DNA from 4 places in the Streptomyces sp. NPDC007983 genome. Region 1 is predicted to be linked to each of the others. Evidence: riboswitches for the same ligand, from Rfam matches in the RefSeq annotation. Region 1 holds a riboswitch; each other region holds the start of a gene.

Region 1 (4,019 bases):
AGGCCTGGCTGGTGACCCGCTACGCCGACGCCCGGCAGACCCTCGCCGACGCCCGGCTGTCGAAGAACCCCCAGCGGCACAGTGAATCCGCTCACGCCCGGGGCAAGGTGGGCATCCCGGGCGAGCAGCGCGCGGATCTGATGACACATCTGCTCAATATCGATCCCCCCGACCACACCCGGCTGCGGCGGCTGGTGTCCAAGGCGTTCACCCCGCGCCGCGTCGCCGCCTTCGCCCCGCGGGTGCGCGAGTTGACCGACGACCTCATCGACGCCTTCGCGGCCCGCGGGGAGGCGGACCTCATCCACGAGTTCGCCTTTCCTCTCCCTATCTATGCGATCTGCGAGTTGCTCGGCGTCCCCCGGGAGGACCAGGACGACTTCCGGGACTGGGCCGGGACGATGATCCGGCACGGCGGGGGCCCGCGCGGCGGGGTGGCCCGCGCGGTGAAGCGGATCCGCGCGTACCTGGCCGATCTGATCCACCGTAAGCGCGCCGCCCTCGGTGACGACCTGATCTCCGATCTGATTCGGGCCAGTGACCACGGCGACCACCTCACCGAGAACGAGGCCGCGGCGATGGCCTTCATCCTTCTCTTCGCGGGCTTCGAGACCACCGTCAATCTGATCGGCAATGGGCTCTATGCCCTGCTTCGCAACCCCGGGCAGCGTGCCCGGCTGCAGCAACACCTGGAAGAAGCAGAAGAAGGGGACGAGGGGCTGCTCGCCACCGGGGTCGAGGAACTGCTGCGCTACGACGGCCCGGTGGAGATGGCCACCTGGCGGTTCGCCACCGAGCCGGTCACCATCGGCGGTCAGCACATCGCCGAGGGCGACCCGGTGCTGGTGGTGCTCGCCGCCGCCGACCGCGACCCCGAGCGCTTCGCCGACCCCGACGTCCTCGATCTGGCCCGCACCGACAACCAGCACCTCGGCTACGGCCACGGCATCCACTACTGCCTGGGCGCCCCGCTGGCCCGCCTGGAGGCACAGACCGCGCTCGCCACCCTGCTGCGCCGACTCCCCGACCTCCAACTGGCGGTGGAGCCGGACGACCTGCGCTGGCGCGGCGGGCTCATCATGCGCGGGCTGCGCACCCTCCCGGTGACCTGGGGAAAGTGACTGCCGGTCAGGCGCGTGACCGCGGCGTGACCTGGGATACACCGGCTTGTGATGATCGTGTGACGTCGCTATGTTCAACCGACAAACGACCCCCACACGAGAGGCGATTCGCATGCTTTCCGGGAACGGACGTCACCGCCGCCCCCGCCAGGCTCCGGCCATCGTCGTCGCGGCGGGGGTGACCGGTGCGAGCATCGCCATCCCGCTCTTCGGAGCGACCGGCGCCCAGGCCGCCCCGGCCTCCACCTGGGACCGGGTCGCCGAGTGCGAGAGCGCCGGGATGTGGAGCGCCAACGAGGGCAACGGCTTCTACGGCGGTCTCCAGCTGACCCTCGACATGTGGAAGAAGTACGGCGGCACCGACTACGCCCCGCGCCCCGACCTCGCCAGCCGCTCCCAGCAGATAGCCGTCGCCGAGTCGATACTCGGCGACCGCGGCCCGGACGCCTGGCCCAGCTGTGCGCTGAACGCCGGGCTGACCGACGACGGCGACGCCCCGGACGTGAACCCGGGCAGCACGGCGCGCCCCTCCCAGCAGCCCCCGCAGCGCGGCGACTCGGGCCGGGACGCCGGAGAGCCGGAGCGGCCCCACGTCTCCAAGGCCCCCGACGGGCTGGACGACGACGCGCCCTCCCCGTCCCCTTCTTCTGACGCGCCCGACCCCTCGCCGTCCCCTTCCTCTTCCTCTTCCTCCGGCGAGGACGCCTCCGAAGGACCCGCCAAGACCCCCTCCGCGACCCCCTCCGCGGGCGCCTCGGACCCGGCCGACGCCTCGGCCGACGCCTCCGCGCCCTCCGGCAAGCACCGCGGCGAGCCGGAGAGGGACGCGCGACCGAGCGACCGTGCCTCGCGTGGCGGAGCAAATCGTGCCGAAAACCCCACGGATGGCGGCTACACGGTGCGTCCGGGTGACAACCTTTCAGCAATCGCCGAAAAGCAGGAATTGGGCGGCGACTGGCGGCGGATCTACGAAGGCAACGAGAACCTCATCGGAACCGACCCGGATCTCATTCTCCCTGGTCAGCGACTTGATCTCACCATCAGGGGCCAGTAATCCGGGGTGATTTGCCCGATCTGGCGCCGGTGAGACATACCTCTCGTCACATTTTCCGGGCCGTCCCTCGTGTCCGGTCTCTCCACACCCGGCCCCACCTGCGCCGATGTAGGACGAGTGAGATCGATAACAGCCCTCTTCGCTGCGATAAGGGTGTTTGAACGTTTCCCGGACGTGTGTTTAACGTCTTTCCGCTCGCCACCGCGAGCACCGTCGACCGTCACGCCGAGTCCTGCCGGCGGTCGTCCGGTACCGACGCGCCAGCGCCGAAGGCAGGAGCGGGGGACCCAAGGTAAGTGCCGGGAGGCCAGCGGAATCGGCCGAACGGCTAGGGGTGAAGCCCGGTGCGAACCCCGCACCGGGCCGGGCAACTCACGCCCGAACCCGACAGCTCACCTCGTAGGCGTCGGTGAGGAAACGAACGAACATGTCCAACGCTCAGGGCAAGCACCGTCGTCCTTCCAAGGCCACCCGCATCACCGCGCTCGTCGGCCTCGCCGGAGCCGCCGTGGCCACTCCGCTCATCGGTGCGACGTCCGCCTCTGCCGCCACCAGCTCCCAGTGGGACCAGGTCGCGCAGTGCGAGTCCGGCGGCAACTGGTCGATCAACACCGGCAACGGGTACTACGGCGGCCTGCAGTTCTCCTCCTCCACCTGGGCCGCCTACGGCGGTACCGCGTTCGCACCCACCGCCGACAAGGCGGGCAAGAGCCAGCAGATCCAGGTGGCCGAGAAGGTCCTCGCCAGCCAGGGCAAGGGCGCCTGGCCGGTCTGCGGCAAGGGCCTGACCAGCGGCGGCGCCCCCGCCCCCGCGCCGTCCACCCCGCAGCAGAGCCAGTCCGACTCCTCGCAGTCGGCCCCGTCCGCCAAGCCGAAGGCCGCGCCGCGCAGCGCGCCCGAGCACGCCGCGCGCTCCGAGGTCCGCGGCCCGATCAAGAAGGGCGACGGCGAGTACAAGGTCAAGTCCGGCGACACCCTTGGCAAGATCGCCAAGACGGAGGACGTCAAGGGCGGCTGGAAGAAGCTCTTCGAGCTGAACAAGAACATCATCCAGCAGGCCGACATGATCTTCCCCGGCCAGCAGCTCCACCTGAGCTGAGCAGCCACACCGTAGTCAACGAGCCCCGGCCGGGTGCGCCGCCCCCACGGTGCACCCCGTCGGGGCTTCGGTGCGGTTAGGCTCATGCTGCTACCGAAGACCCATACGAAGGAGATCCTCGTGCCGTCCATCGACGTCGTCGTAGCTCGCGAGATCCTCGACTCGCGAGGCAACCCCACGGTCGAGGTCGAGGTCGGCCTCGACGACGGCAGCACCGGCCGTGCCGCCGTCCCGTCCGGCGCCTCCACCGGCGCCTTCGAGGCCCTCGAGCTCCGTGACGGCGACAAGAACCGCTATGGCGGCAAGGGCGTGGAGAAGGCCGTCCTCGCCGTCATCGAGCAGATCGGCCCCGAGCTGGTCGGATATGACGCCACCGAGCAGCGCCTGATCGACCAGGCGATGTTCGACCTGGATGCCACTCCGGACAAGTCCTCGCTCGGCGCCAACGCCATCCTGGGCGTCTCCCTCGCCGTGGCGCACGCCGCCTCCGAGGCGTCCGACCTGCCCCTCTTCCGTTACCTCGGCGGCCCGAACGCGCATCTGCTGCCGGTCCCGATGATGAACATCCTCAACGGCGGTTCGCACGCCGACTCCAATGTGGACATCCAGGAGTTCATGATCGCGCCGGTCGGCGCCGAGTCCTTCTCCGAGGCCCTGCGCTGGGGCGCCGAGGTCTACCACACCCTGAAGGGCGTGCTGAAGGAGCGGGGCCTGTCCACCGGCCTCGGCGACGAGGGCGGCTTCG
Region 2 (4,019 bases), on a different contig from region 1:
GCCTCGTCGTGCTCGGTGTCGGCGACGTAGCCGGTGATGGTGGCGCCGGTGCCGGCCTCGGTCCACAGGTTCTTCGGGCGGCGGTTCTCGTTGCGCTCGATGACGGCGTTGGCCGCGCTCAGGATGGTCTGGGTGGAGCGGTAGTTCTGCTCCAGCAGGATCGTCCGCGCGTCCGGATAGTCCTCCTCGAACTGGAGGATGTTACGGATCGTGGCGCCCCGGAACGCGTAGATCGACTGGTCGGCGTCGCCCACGACGCACAGCTCCCCGGGCTCCACGGCTTCCTCGTCCGTGCCGGAGCCCGCGCCCGCGCCCGCGCCAGTGCCCACCAGCTCGCGCACCAGCGTGTACTGAGCGTGGTTGGTGTCCTGGTACTCGTCGACCAGGACGTGCCGGAAGCGGCGGCGGTAGTGCTCGGCGACGTCCGGGAACGCCTGGAGCAGATTGACCGTGGTCATGATGATGTCGTCGAAGTCGAGGGCGTTGGCCTCGCGCAGCCTCGACTGGTACATCGCGTACGCCTCGGCGAGCGTCTTCTCGAAGCCATCCGCCGCCTGCCCCGCGAAGGTCTCCTCGTCGATCAGCTCGTTCTTCAGGTTGGAGATCTTGGCGCTGAACGACTTCGGCGGGAACTTCTTCGGGTCCAGGTCGAGATCCCGGCACACCAGCGCCATCAGCCGCTTCGAGTCGGCGGCGTCGTAGATCGAGAACGATGAGGTGAAGCCCAGCTTCTTCGACTCGCGGCGCAGGATGCGGACGCAGGCGCTGTGGAACGTCATCACCCACATGGCGTTCGCCCGCGGGCCGACCAGCTCCTCGACCCGCTCCTTCATCTCCCCCGCCGCCTTGTTGGTGAAGGTGATGGCGAGGATCTGCCCGGGGTGCACGTGGCGGGTGCCGAGCAGATACGCGATGCGGTGGGTGAGCACCCGGGTCTTGCCGGACCCGGCCCCCGCGACGATCAGCAGCGGCGAGCCCGTGTGCTCCACGGCGGCCCGCTGCTGCTCGTTCAGCCCCTCCAGCAGCGCCGCCGGGTCGATGGCCGGGCGGGCCGCGCCGTCCCGGTAGTACGCCTCTCTGGTCCCCCCGCTCGGCACCGGCGCGTCGAAAGCGCCCGTGAAGAGGTGGTGCGGCACGTCCTCGCCGCCTGAACCGCCGGCGGGGTCCGGGTGCGCGGAATCCTCGGGCGGCGGGGGCTCCTCGCTCGGAGGCCCGAGATCCGCCAGGAAGCTGTCGTCAAAGAGGCTGCTCATCGCTCACCGAGTTTAGGCGGCCGCACTGACAGCCTACGCATGGACTGCACATGGATGTCACGAAACGGTTTCGGGCAAAACGACCACCAGCCTTCACAGGAGCACCACGAGTTGGCTACCGTCCTCCCCCAGGCGGCCCGTACACCCGTCGGCGAACCGCGCCGGCCCGGGCGGCCTCCGCCGAGTCCGGCCACGTCGCAAGGCGCCCGGAGCCGGGGACCCACAACGCAACATGGGGTGAATCGGCCCGAGTGGCGGTACGACGCGTACGACATGTCGTCCATCCGCAGAGGCCGTAGGGCAACCTTCCGAACCGCCCGAACCCGACAGCTAACCCGGTAGGCGGTCCACGGAAGGAGTCGCCTCCCTTGGCGTCGCACCGCAAGCCGCGGACCCGAATACCCACCGCCACGTCGTCCACCGGGCGCCGTACCGCCGTCGGATTCACCACCGCCGCCCTCGCCTCCGTCACCCTTCTCTCCCAGACCGCGAACGCCGCCCCGGGCGACCCGAGGCCCGGCACCACGCAGTCGATCGAGGCGGTCAAGGAGAAGGTGGACACCCTCTACCACCAGGCGGAATCCGCCACCCAGCACTACAACGCCGCCAAGGAGCGCTCCGAGCAGCAGCGCACCAAGGTCAACCGGCTGCTGGCCGATGTCGCCGAGAACACCGAGAAGCTCAACGAGGCCCGCCGCACACTCGGCACCTACGCCGCGGCCCAGTACCGCAACGGCGGCATGACCTCGAGCGCCGCGAGCCTGCTGTTCTCCAACGACCCGCAGGACCTCTTCGACCAGTCCCATCTGATGAGCCGGATGGCCGGTTCGCAGAAGAGAGCCGTCGACGACTTCCAGACGCAGGCGGCGAAGGCCGCCAAGGAGCGCAGGGAGGCCGCCAAGAGCCTGGCGTCGCTGACCGAGACCCAGAAAGAGCTGAAGACCAAGAAGAAGTCCGTCCAGGACAAGCTGTCCCAGGCCCGCCGGCTGCTGGCGAGCCTGACCGCCAAGGAGAAGGCGCGGCTGGCGGCGATCGAGAAGAAGAAGGCCGAGGAGGCGCGGCGCAAGGCGGCCGAGCTGGCCGAAAAGCAGCGGCAGGCCGCGGCCCAGCAGCAGCAGGAGCAGCAGCAGGAGCAGCAGTCGAGCGGAAGCTCCTCTTCCGGCAGCGGCTCCAGCACCGGCTCCTCCACCTCCACGAACAGCACCAAGGCGGCCAAGGCCATCGACTTCGCGGAGTCCCAGCTCGGCAAGCCGTACGTCTGGGGCGCGACCGGCCCCACCTCCTACGACTGCTCAGGGCTCACCCAGGCCGCCTGGAGGGCCGCCGGTGTCTCGCTGCCGCGCACCACGTGGGACCAGGTGAAGGCCGGTACGCGTGTCTCGACCTCCGACCTCAAGCCCGGTGATCTCGTCTTCTTCTACGACGACATCAGCCACGTCGGGCTCTACATCGGCAACGGCATGATGATCCACGCCCCGAAGCCGGGGGATGTGGTCAAGAAGGCACCGATCACCGAGATGCCGATCTACGGAAGCGTCCGGCCCGCATAGCGGTAGTAACGGCGGTAGACAGACGCTGCGGCTGCCCGATGCGCGATCGGGCAGCCGCACCGCTTCCGCGTCACATGATCACGCGATCACGAGATCACGTGCCCGGCTTGCGCCCGTACACGTACACGTCGTCGCCGTTCCGCAGCAGGCTCCAGTACTTCTTCGCGTCGCCGGACCGCATGTTGACGCAGCCGTGGGAGCCGGGCGGCGACCATACGCTTCCCGCGATGGAGTGGAAGGCCTGGCCGCCGTCGAAGAACTGGCTGTACGGCATGGCCACGTGGTACAGCGTCGACCAGTGGTCGATGTCCCGCCAGTAGACCTTCTTCAGCCCGGTGCGGGTCTCGTACTTGTCCCGCCCGCTGCGCACCGGCACCGGCCCGAACACCAGCCGCGAACCGTCCTGCACCCAGCTGAGCTGCCGGGTGAGGTCGACGCAGGCGATGCGGCCCTTGTTGGTGGGGCACTTACGCGCCGCGTTGGGGTTGTGCCCCGCCGCCCGCTGCGCGTTGATCAGCTTCATGACGCCCCAGGTGACGGGGCCCGCGTAGCCGATGGTCGGGCTGATGCCGTGGTTGATCTGGAAACTCCGCGTCGCGCGGCAGTCCCCCGAGGACTGCCGACCGTCGACGGGACGGCCGAGGAACCTCTCGACCTGCTTCTGATACGGACCGGTGCTCGCCGTACACGACGTCGCCGCCTGCGCCGGTGCCGTACCGAGTGCGACGGACAACGGCACCACCATGCCCGCCATGCCCAAAGCCACCGCCGTACGGCGGCGCCATGCCCGCCACGCCCCGAACTCTGCCTTTACCCCCATTGCGCGCTCCCTCCGGGCTTGCCCTTGACGGGTAAGACAGTCGAAGAGCGCGTCGGGTTGCGCTTACAGGTGCGATTTCCCCCATTCCGCCCCTTCCCGCCCCCGGTTGGCCCATCGGCGACGCGGGAGGGAGGGGAGGGGAAGGGAGGGAGAGCCGGTGCCGGGTCAGGTCCAGAGGACGGCGATGAAGATGTTCACCGTCGTCAGCGCGCCGACGGCGCCGAACAGCGCGGGCTCCACCTTCTCCTCGTCCCGCTTCACATACACCAGCCCCAGGATCACGACCAGCAGCGCCAGCTTGACGCCGATCTTGACCGTGTTGACGGTCTGATCGTCCGCCTGGTTCAGCCCGACCAGTGCGGCGCCCGTGACCAGCATGGTCAGGGCGCCGTGCAG
Region 3 (4,019 bases), on a different contig from region 1:
CGAAGACATTGCCGCCCAGGGAGAGCGGGAAGACGGACAGGTTGCCGATGGTCCTGCGGGTCTCAGTCATGCGTTTCTTCAACGCTCGTGGTGGAGGGGGTTATTCCGCTGCCGTCCGCAGATGACAGACCGCAGATGACAGAAACCGGCGGCCCTGGCGTCAAGGGGGGAGAGAGCGCCAGAGCCGCCGGAGCGAGGGGCCGCCGGAAGCGACGGCCGGTTCAGGGTGTCACGGGTTCAGCCCGTGGTCGCGCAGCCAGGGCATCGGGTCGATCGGCGAGCCGCCGCCCGGCCGCACCTCCAGGTGGAGGTGGGGGCCGGTCACGTTGCCGGTGGCGCCGACGCGGCCGATGGTCTCACCCGAGGACACCTTGCCCGAGGTGACGACCATGGACGACAGGTGGCAGTACCAGATCTCGGTGCCGTCATCGAGCTTGAGCACGATGCGGTAGCCGTACGAACCGGCCCAGCCCGCCTGGGTGATGGTGCCGCCGCCCACCGCCTTGACCGGGGTGCCGGTCGGGGCGGCGAAGTCCTGGCCGGTGTGGTCGGCGGACCACAGGTCGCCGGCCTGGCCGAAGCCCGCGGTCAGCGTGTACGAGGCGACGGGGAGGGTGAGCCCGCTGGACGTGGACGTCTTGGCGGGGCGGTCGGCGGCGGCCTTGGCCGCGGCCTCCTTCTCGGCCTCCGCCTTCTCCTTGGCCTCGGCGGCCTTCTTCTTGGCGGCGGCCTCGGCCTTCTTCTGCTCGGCCAGGTCGCGGGCCTTGGCGGCGGCCTTGGCCGCGTCGTCGGCGGCGGCCTTGGCGGCGGCCCGCGCCGCGGCCTCGCGCCGGTCGTCGTCCGCCGCGGTCTGCTGGCTCTCGGCCTGCCGCAGGATGCGGGTGCGCAGCGCCTCGCCCGAGTCGGTGGCGCTGGTGGTGAGGGTGGCCGCGGCGGGCTGGGAGGAGTCCTGGTCGTCGGCCATCAGGGAGCCGATGCCGGGCAGGTCCTTGGCGGCGGGCAGCTGGGCCTTGACCTCGTCGGCGACGTGGGCGAGGTCCGGCATGGAGATCGGTACGGCCGGCCGGTCCTTGGCGCTCGCCATGCCGCCCGCGCCGACCGCCGCGATGACGCCGACGCCGAGGACGGCGCCGCTGCGGGCCATGGTCCCGCCGCGCTGCTTGACGACGCGGTGCTTGCCGCGCAGCGGGGCGATGGACTCCTCCGTCGGGTTCCACTCGTCCCAGACGGCTTCTTTGGCGACGGAGGAATCATCCCCTTCGGCGCCGAGGCCGATCGTGGGCCGGGCGCCGGCTCCGGCGTCGAAGCCGACTCCGTACGCGGTCGCGGTGCCGATGCCGGTACCGGACGAGCGGTACGGAGCTTCGTCCAGTACGGACCTGTTGGACGCCACCGGGGCGCACTCCTTTCCTTCCCTCTCGCCTACCGGGTTAGCTGACGGGTTCGGAGCAGGAAGGTCTCCTACGGGTCAGGTTCGACCCGATTCACCCCAAGGTGGTGGTTCCCCGGTTCCCTGTGCTGCGGCTGTTACCGCCGTGGTGCGTGGTGCCGCTGGTGGTGCTGTCGCTGCACGTATGGGATTCGGCGACGGCGCACGGTGCCGCCTCTGCGACGGCTGTGTCGACCGCGCTGCGTTATCGAACGTTAATAGAGAGCGCGACATGATTCCAAGCTCTTCTGAAGAATCCGCGCAGCTTTGGGATGAACTTAGTAAGCATCGGGGGACAAGTAGGGGCGTTTCACCCCGGTTGAAAAGGGATGGTAAAAACCTCCGGCGAGCTGATCGTGCGTCAATCGTTATGCGTACGCGTCACGGTCGGCTACGGTCCGTGTCCGGAGCGGGCGCCGTCGTTCCGTTCGCCGTCGTTCCGTTCGCCGTCGTTCCGTTCGATACGGGCGGCCGCCGGACCGCGAGGAGTGCCATGTCGTCCGAGGTCTCCCCGCCCGTATGCCGCGCGACGTCCTCCACCAGCGCGTCGAGCAGCCCGCCCGGCCCGGGGAAGCGGCGGCCGCGCAGCCGCTCCTCCGGTACGTAGAACGTGCCGTGCCGGTCGCGGGCCTCGGTCACCCCGTCCGTGAACAGCAGCAGCGTCGCGTCCTCGGGGAACCGCAGCTCCGTCACCCGGTCGGGCCACGCGCCCAGTTCGCCCATCCCGAGCGGCAGCGCGGCCGTCTCCGGCCCCAGGGGCCGTACCTCGCCGTCGCCGGGCAGCAGCAGCGGCGCGGGGTGGCCGCGGTTGATGAGGCGGAGGATGGAGTCGCCGCGCGGGATCTCGCCGAGGACGGCGGTGGTGAACCCCTCGAACGCCTCCAGCTCGGCCCGCCGCGCGCCCTCGCGCCGCAGTGCCCGCTCCAGCCGCCCCGCCAGCCCCTCCAGCGTCGTCTCCTGCTCCGCCGCCTCCCGGAAGGCGCCGATGAGGACCGCGACGACCTCCACGGCCTGCAGCCCCTTGCCGCGCACGTCCCCGACGAGCAGCCGTACGCCGTGCGGGGTGTCCTGCACCGCGTACAGGTCGCCGCCGATCGCCGCGTACCGCTCGGCCGCCACATAGCGCGCCGCGACGTCCAGCCCGGCGATGCGGGCGGGCGGTACGGGCAGCACGGCCCGCTGCGCCGCCTCCGCGACACCGCGCGCCGACGCCAGCCGACGGTCGCCGCGGCGGACGACGCGGTTGATCACGAGCGCGAGCAGGGCGACGGTGGCCACCGTGGCGATCTCGGTCGCGGCCTGGGTCGGGTCCTTCACGCCGTGCAGTTCGGCCAGCAGGCATACGGCGAGGAGGGCGAGGACCGCGGTGGCGACGGTCTGCCGCAGCGGGAAGAGGGAGGCGGCGACCAGCGGGGCCGCGGCGAAGAAGGGGGAGGCGGTGTACGGGGCCGGGGCGGCGAGGTCGAACGCGACGCCGACGAGCAGGAGGACGGCGGGGGCCCAGCGGATCGGCCGGCGCCCCGCCGATGCCTGGACGGCCTCCTCGGCCATGACGAGTCCGGGGGCCGCGACCGAGGACCGGGCGGCGGGCGTACGGACGGGCGTACGGGCACCCGTACGAGCCCTGGTCCCTCGCACCCGCGCCACCGGCTTCTCCCGCTGTCCCTGGATCCATGACCCCGTCACCAGGCTCCCGGGCGCCGGGGCACGGTGCGAGCCGGTGGCGGCCATGTGGGTGCGTCGTCAGATGCGTCGCCGGGTGGCCGCCCCTGGACGCCGAGCGGCCCCGGATGACAGGCATCCGAGGCCGCGGGGTGGGCCGTGGCGTCCGCCGGGGCCCGGTCAGCCGCGGCCGAAGCCGCCGCCTTGGTTCTCGTGGCCTCAGGGGGTGCCGTAGGCGATGTTGGTGCAGTTGCTGCCGACGGTGATCCCGCCCGTGGGCGCGGTCCCGGAGACAGCGGCGATGGGGCCGGTGGCCGTGTCGCAGTCGTTGCCCTGGTAGGCCGCGATGCCTTGGGTGAAGTTGAGGCAGTTGCTGGCGGCAGTGATGTCACCCGTGGCGGCGCCCACGGAAGTGGCGACGATGGCGCCGGTGGACGTGTCGCACGTGTTGCCCTGATACGCCCCGAAGGGGTCGAAGCCCCCGTAACCGTGGGCGGACGCTCCACCCGCGCTCCCCAGGACCAGGGCGCCTGCCGCCACGGTCAGGACAGCTACCTTCTTGCCGATGTTCACTTGATTTCCTCCAGAAAAGCCGAATCCGCGGAAAACCACACGTTCCGATTGAACGGAAGGACATCCGCGACACCGGGGAGGCGCGCACGCACTTCACCCGATGGGCCCACTGTCGGATTAGCCGGAAGTCAGCACCTCAAGGGATCGACGCCGTCAAAGATCGACGCCGAGGGCGCGGGCGTGGCGGTCGGCCGCCAGCTCCGCCGACACCTCGTCGAGGTACACCTCGCACACCAGCCGTCCGTCCCGGGTCAGGTTGTGCTCCAGCTCCCACAGCACGATCTCGTCGCCGCCCGCGAGCAGGAAGGCGTGCTCGTAGAAGCGGCACCAGGTGGCGTCGGGGCCGCCGGAGCGG
Region 4 (4,019 bases), on a different contig from region 1:
ATCTGGTCTAGACAACAGCACCCGCAGATCTGAAGGGCAACACCATGGCTGAGCGCCGCGTCAACATCGGCTGGGCCGAGGGCCTGCACGCCCGCCCGGCATCGATCTTCGTCCGTGCGGCGACCGCCGCCGGCGTCCCCATCACGATCGCCAAGGCGGGCGGCGCCCCGGTCAACGCCGCTTCCATGCTCGCCGTGCTCGGCCTGGGCGCTCAGGGTGGCGACGAGGTCGTGCTCGCCTCCGAGGCCGAGGACGCGGAGGCCGCGCTCGACCGTCTGGCGAAGCTGGTGGCCGAGGGTCTCGAGGAGCTTCCGGAGACCGTCTGATTCCGTCCGAATCGCATTTCGGCGCGGCCGGGCCGCGGTGAACCATTACGGATCACCGCGGCCCCGTTGTTTTTTCGCATCGGGAATTCCGCTCAGCTTTATACCGGGCGGCTGTTAATTTCGCCCGCTCGCCGTGTTTACGGAATGTTTCGGAGTTCTCACCGGAGATGCGTTTCGCACCCGGTATTCGGACAGCGAGCGCTCGGTGTGCGCGGCGGCCAGCGCCTGCGCCCGGTCGGCGTCACCGCGCGCGACCGCGTCCACGATCGCCCCGTGCTCGGCCCAGGACTCGACGGCGCGCACCGAGAGGTCCATGGACCCGGCCGCCCCCGGCGCGCCCGCCCCGGCCTGCGCACGGGCCGGATCCGCCGCGTACACCCACGCCGTCTTGCGCCGCAGCTGCACCAGCAGTCCCGACAGACTCGGGCTGCCGGACGCCTGGGCGAGCGTCTCGTGGAACCAGTCGCCCAGCGAGCGCAGCTCGCCCAGCCGGCCGTGCCGCGCCCGCTCCTGACCGAGCCGCACCAGACCGCGCAGCACCTTCACATGCCCCTCGGTGCGCCGCTGGGCGGCCCTGGCGGCGCCCATCGGCTCCAGCAGGGCCCGGATGTCCAGGAGGTCGGCCGCCTCCTTCTCGGACGGCTGCGCGACGCATGCGCCCGCATGCCGCCGGGTGGTGACGAAGCCCTCGGACTCCAGGGTGCGCAGCGCCTCGCGGACGGGCACCCGGGAGACCCCGTAGCGCCGGGCGAGCAGCTCCTCGGCCAGCCGGCTGCCGGGCGGATAGGTACCGGAGATGATGTCGTCACGGATCGCCGTGCATACCGCGTGTGCCGAAATCCGGCGGCCGCCCTGGACGGCGGCCGTATCCCCGTTCATTTCCGGTCCCGCATTGTCGAACCTCCGCCTCAACCGCCGCGAAACGCATCCCATTGACGCGCATTCAGCGACTCTATTCGAAGCCGCCGGGATTTCCGATGGGCGAAGTCAATTCGGGGATATTTTTTGGTCACGGTCGACGGTCGAGGGGACGGTCACGGCGGCGGGGCACGCCGAAGGCCCCGTCCGGGGCGGACGGGGCCTTTCGACTAGGGCAGGGGTGCGTCAGAGATTGACGCCGTGCGAGCGCAGGTACGACAGCGGGTCCATGTCCGAGCCGTACTCCGCGGTGGTGCGGGCCTCGAAGTGCAGGTGCGGGCCGGTGACGTTGCCGGTGGCGCCGGACAGGCCGATCTGCTGGCCGGGGGTGACCTTCTGGCCGACCGAGACGCCGATCGACGAGAGGTGGCCGTACTGGGTGTAGGTGCCGTCGTTCATCTTGATGACGACGTTGTTGCCGTACGAACCGCCCCAGCCCGCCTCGACGATCTCACCGGAGCCCACCGAGTGCACCGAGGTGCCGGTGGAGGCGTGGAAGTCGATCCCGGTGTGGCTGCCGGAGGACCACAGGCCGCTGGACGCCTCGTAGCCGGTGGAGACGTAGGAGCCGCTGATGGGCGACACGAACGTGTTGAGGCGCTTGCGCTCTTCCTCACGCGCGGCGCGCTCCTTGGCGTCGCGCTCCGCCTTGGCCTTCTTCGCGGCGGCCTCGGCCTTCCGCGCGGCCTGCTGGCGGGCCACGGCCTCGGCCTTCGCCTTGGCGGCGGCGGCCTCGGCGGCGTCCCTCTGGGACTGGGCCTGCGCGTCGATCTGGTCGGAGAGACCGTCGCCCATCACCATCGCCTGACGGAGACCGGTGTCCTGGGGAGACGGCGTCTCGCCGGTCGCGGCGAGGGCGGGGCCGGCGATGCCGGCGACGACGCCCGAGGCGACCGTGGTGATGCCCGCGATGTTGGCGCCGGTGCGGACGGCGGCTTGGCGGGGACGTCGGTGCTTCCCAGCGGCACGGGTGAACGCCATGTGGTGGCGCACTCCTTTCCTTCCCTCTCGCCTACCGGGTTAGCTGACGGGTTCGGAGCAGGAAGGTCTCCTACGGGCCCCTCCCCCGGGCGGGGAAGGCGTCCGATTCACCCCAGGGACGTTTGGGTCCCCGGCTCCCCTGGCACTCGCACCATGGGACTCGGCGATGGCTGTCCGTGCCGCGGGTGCGGCGGGTATCCGGCGAACAGCCGCACTGACGCTAAACGGGCCGCGTTTCGATCACCAAACGGTTACGGGTTTTTGTTGCTCTCGCCACAAACCAAACGCCCCGCAAATCAGGCAAATGGGAGGACCCCGGCGTCTTGTGCGACGCCAGGGTCCTTGTGCCGATGGTGCCTTGCGCCGGGCCCGGGGACATATCGGGCCGGCCGGGCCGGGGTTCAGCCGGTGATGACGCGCACCTCTCCGATGCCGAGCGCCTTGACCGGCTCCTCGATCTTCGAGGCGTCACCCACGAGCACCGTCACCAGCCGGTCGGCCGGGAAGGCGCTCACGACCGCCGCGGTCGCCTCCACGGTCCCCGCCTCGGCGAGCCGGGCGTACAGCTGCGCCTGGAAGTCGTCCGGCAGGTGCTGCTCGACCTGGTCGGCGAGCGTGCCCGCGACGGCGGCCGCCGTCTCGTACTTGAGCGGTGCGACGCCGACGAGGTTCTGCACGGCGACATCGCGCTCGGCGTCCGTCAGCCCCTCCTCCTTCAGCGTCCGCAGCACCGTCCACAGGTCCTCCAGCGCCGGGCCGGTGACCTCGGTGGCCACCGAACCGCTGATCGCCAGCAGCGAGGCGCCCGCCGAGCCGCCGCCGGCCGGCGAGGGCGGCGTCGAGCGCAGCACCTGGCCGAAGGCGCGCACCCCGTAGGTGTAGCCCTTCTCCTCGCGCAGCACCCGGTCCAGACGGGAGGTGAGGGTGCCGCCCAGGCAGTAGGTGCCCAGCACCTGCGCGGGCCAGACGCGGTCGTGCCGGTCGGCGCCGACGCGCCCGATGAGCAGCTGGGTCTGGACCGCGCCGGGCCGGTCGACGATCACCACACGGCCGGTGTCGTCGGCGATGACCGGAGGGACCGACCGCTGCGGGGCGGGGCCGCCGGTCCAGGCGCCCAGGGTGTCGGTGAGCGCCTGGTCGAGGTCGACCCCGGCCAGGTCGCCGACGATGACCGCGGTCGCGGTGGACGGCCGGACGTGCGCCTCGTAGAAGGCCCGCACCGCCGCGGCGTCGATGCCCTCGATGGTCTCCTCGGTGCCCTGGCGCGGCCGGGACATCCGCGACTCGGCCGGGAACAGCTCCTTGGCCAGGGCCATGGAGGCGCGGCGGGCCGGGTTGGCCAGCTCGTGCGGGATCTCGTCCAGCCGGTTGCGCACCAGCCGCTCGACCTCGCCGTCGGGGAAGGCGGGGGCGCGCAGGGCGTCGGCGAGCAGGCCGAGCGCCTTGGGCAGCCGGGAGACCGGCACCTCCAGGGAGACCCGGACGCCGGGGTGGTCCGCGTGGGCGTCCAGGGTGGCGCCGCAGCGCTCCAGCTCGGCGGCGAACTCCTCGGCGGTGTGCTTGTCGGTGCCCTCGGACAGGGCGCGCGCCATGATCGTGGCGACGCCCTCCAGACCGGCCGGCTCGGTGTCCAGCGGGGCGTCCAGGTTGATCTCCACCGCGACGACCTGCTGGCCGGGGCGGTGACAGCGCAGCACGGTGAGCCCGTTGGACAGCTCACCGCGCTGCGGCGCCGGGAAGGCCCACGGCCTGGGGGCGCCGCCCTGCGGCTGCGGGTGGAAGGTCATGGTGGCG

What was found. Region 1 has a riboswitch for cyclic di-AMP ahead of ACFZCY_RS37620 (transglycosylase family protein). Riboswitches for the same ligand answer to the same signal wherever they lie in the genome.
Region 2: it holds a riboswitch for cyclic di-AMP, as region 1 does, so the genes downstream of both, ACFZCY_RS34525 (NlpC/P60 family protein) here and ACFZCY_RS37620 (transglycosylase family protein) in region 1, are expected to answer to the same signal.
Region 3: it holds a riboswitch for cyclic di-AMP, as region 1 does, so the genes downstream of both, ACFZCY_RS04610 (peptidoglycan DD-metalloendopeptidase family protein) here and ACFZCY_RS37620 (transglycosylase family protein) in region 1, are expected to answer to the same signal.
Region 4: it holds a riboswitch for cyclic di-AMP, as region 1 does, so the genes downstream of both, ACFZCY_RS35890 (peptidoglycan DD-metalloendopeptidase family protein) here and ACFZCY_RS37620 (transglycosylase family protein) in region 1, are expected to answer to the same signal.

What each region holds. Positions count from the first base shown of each region.
Region 1 covers NZ_JBIBJI010000019.1:110,002-114,020, reverse strand. Annotated here, with positions in the region: gene ACFZCY_RS37630 (cytochrome P450) at 1-1,121, shown strand, start outside; gene ACFZCY_RS37625 (transglycosylase family protein) at 1,234-2,175, shown strand; cyclic di-AMP (ydaO/yuaA leader) riboswitch at 2,430-2,596, shown strand; gene ACFZCY_RS37620 (transglycosylase family protein) at 2,603-3,274, shown strand; gene eno (phosphopyruvate hydratase) at 3,389-4,019, shown strand, end outside.
Region 2 covers NZ_JBIBJI010000016.1:9,951-13,969, reverse strand. Annotated here, with positions in the region: gene pcrA (DNA helicase PcrA) at 1-1,253, opposite strand, end outside; cyclic di-AMP (ydaO/yuaA leader) riboswitch at 1,422-1,614, shown strand; gene ACFZCY_RS34525 (NlpC/P60 family protein) at 1,622-2,803, shown strand; gene ACFZCY_RS34520 (L,D-transpeptidase family protein) at 2,898-3,623, opposite strand; gene ACFZCY_RS34515 (hypothetical protein) at 3,789-4,019, opposite strand, start outside.
Region 3 covers NZ_JBIBJI010000001.1:972,184-976,202, reverse strand. Annotated here, with positions in the region: gene ACFZCY_RS04615 (aldo/keto reductase) at 1-70, opposite strand, end outside; gene ACFZCY_RS04610 (peptidoglycan DD-metalloendopeptidase family protein) at 230-1,393, opposite strand; cyclic di-AMP (ydaO/yuaA leader) riboswitch at 1,405-1,536, opposite strand; gene ACFZCY_RS04605 (SpoIIE family protein phosphatase) at 1,811-2,980, opposite strand; gene ACFZCY_RS04600 (hypothetical protein) at 3,311-3,664, opposite strand; gene ACFZCY_RS04595 (DUF6227 family protein) at 3,818-4,019, opposite strand, start outside.
Region 4 covers NZ_JBIBJI010000017.1:79,508-83,526, forward strand. Annotated here, with positions in the region: gene ACFZCY_RS35880 (HPr family phosphocarrier protein) at 45-326, shown strand; gene ACFZCY_RS35885 (FCD domain-containing protein) at 441-1,205, opposite strand; gene ACFZCY_RS35890 (peptidoglycan DD-metalloendopeptidase family protein) at 1,431-2,225, opposite strand; cyclic di-AMP (ydaO/yuaA leader) riboswitch at 2,239-2,401, opposite strand; gene ACFZCY_RS35895 (insulinase family protein) at 2,627-4,012, opposite strand.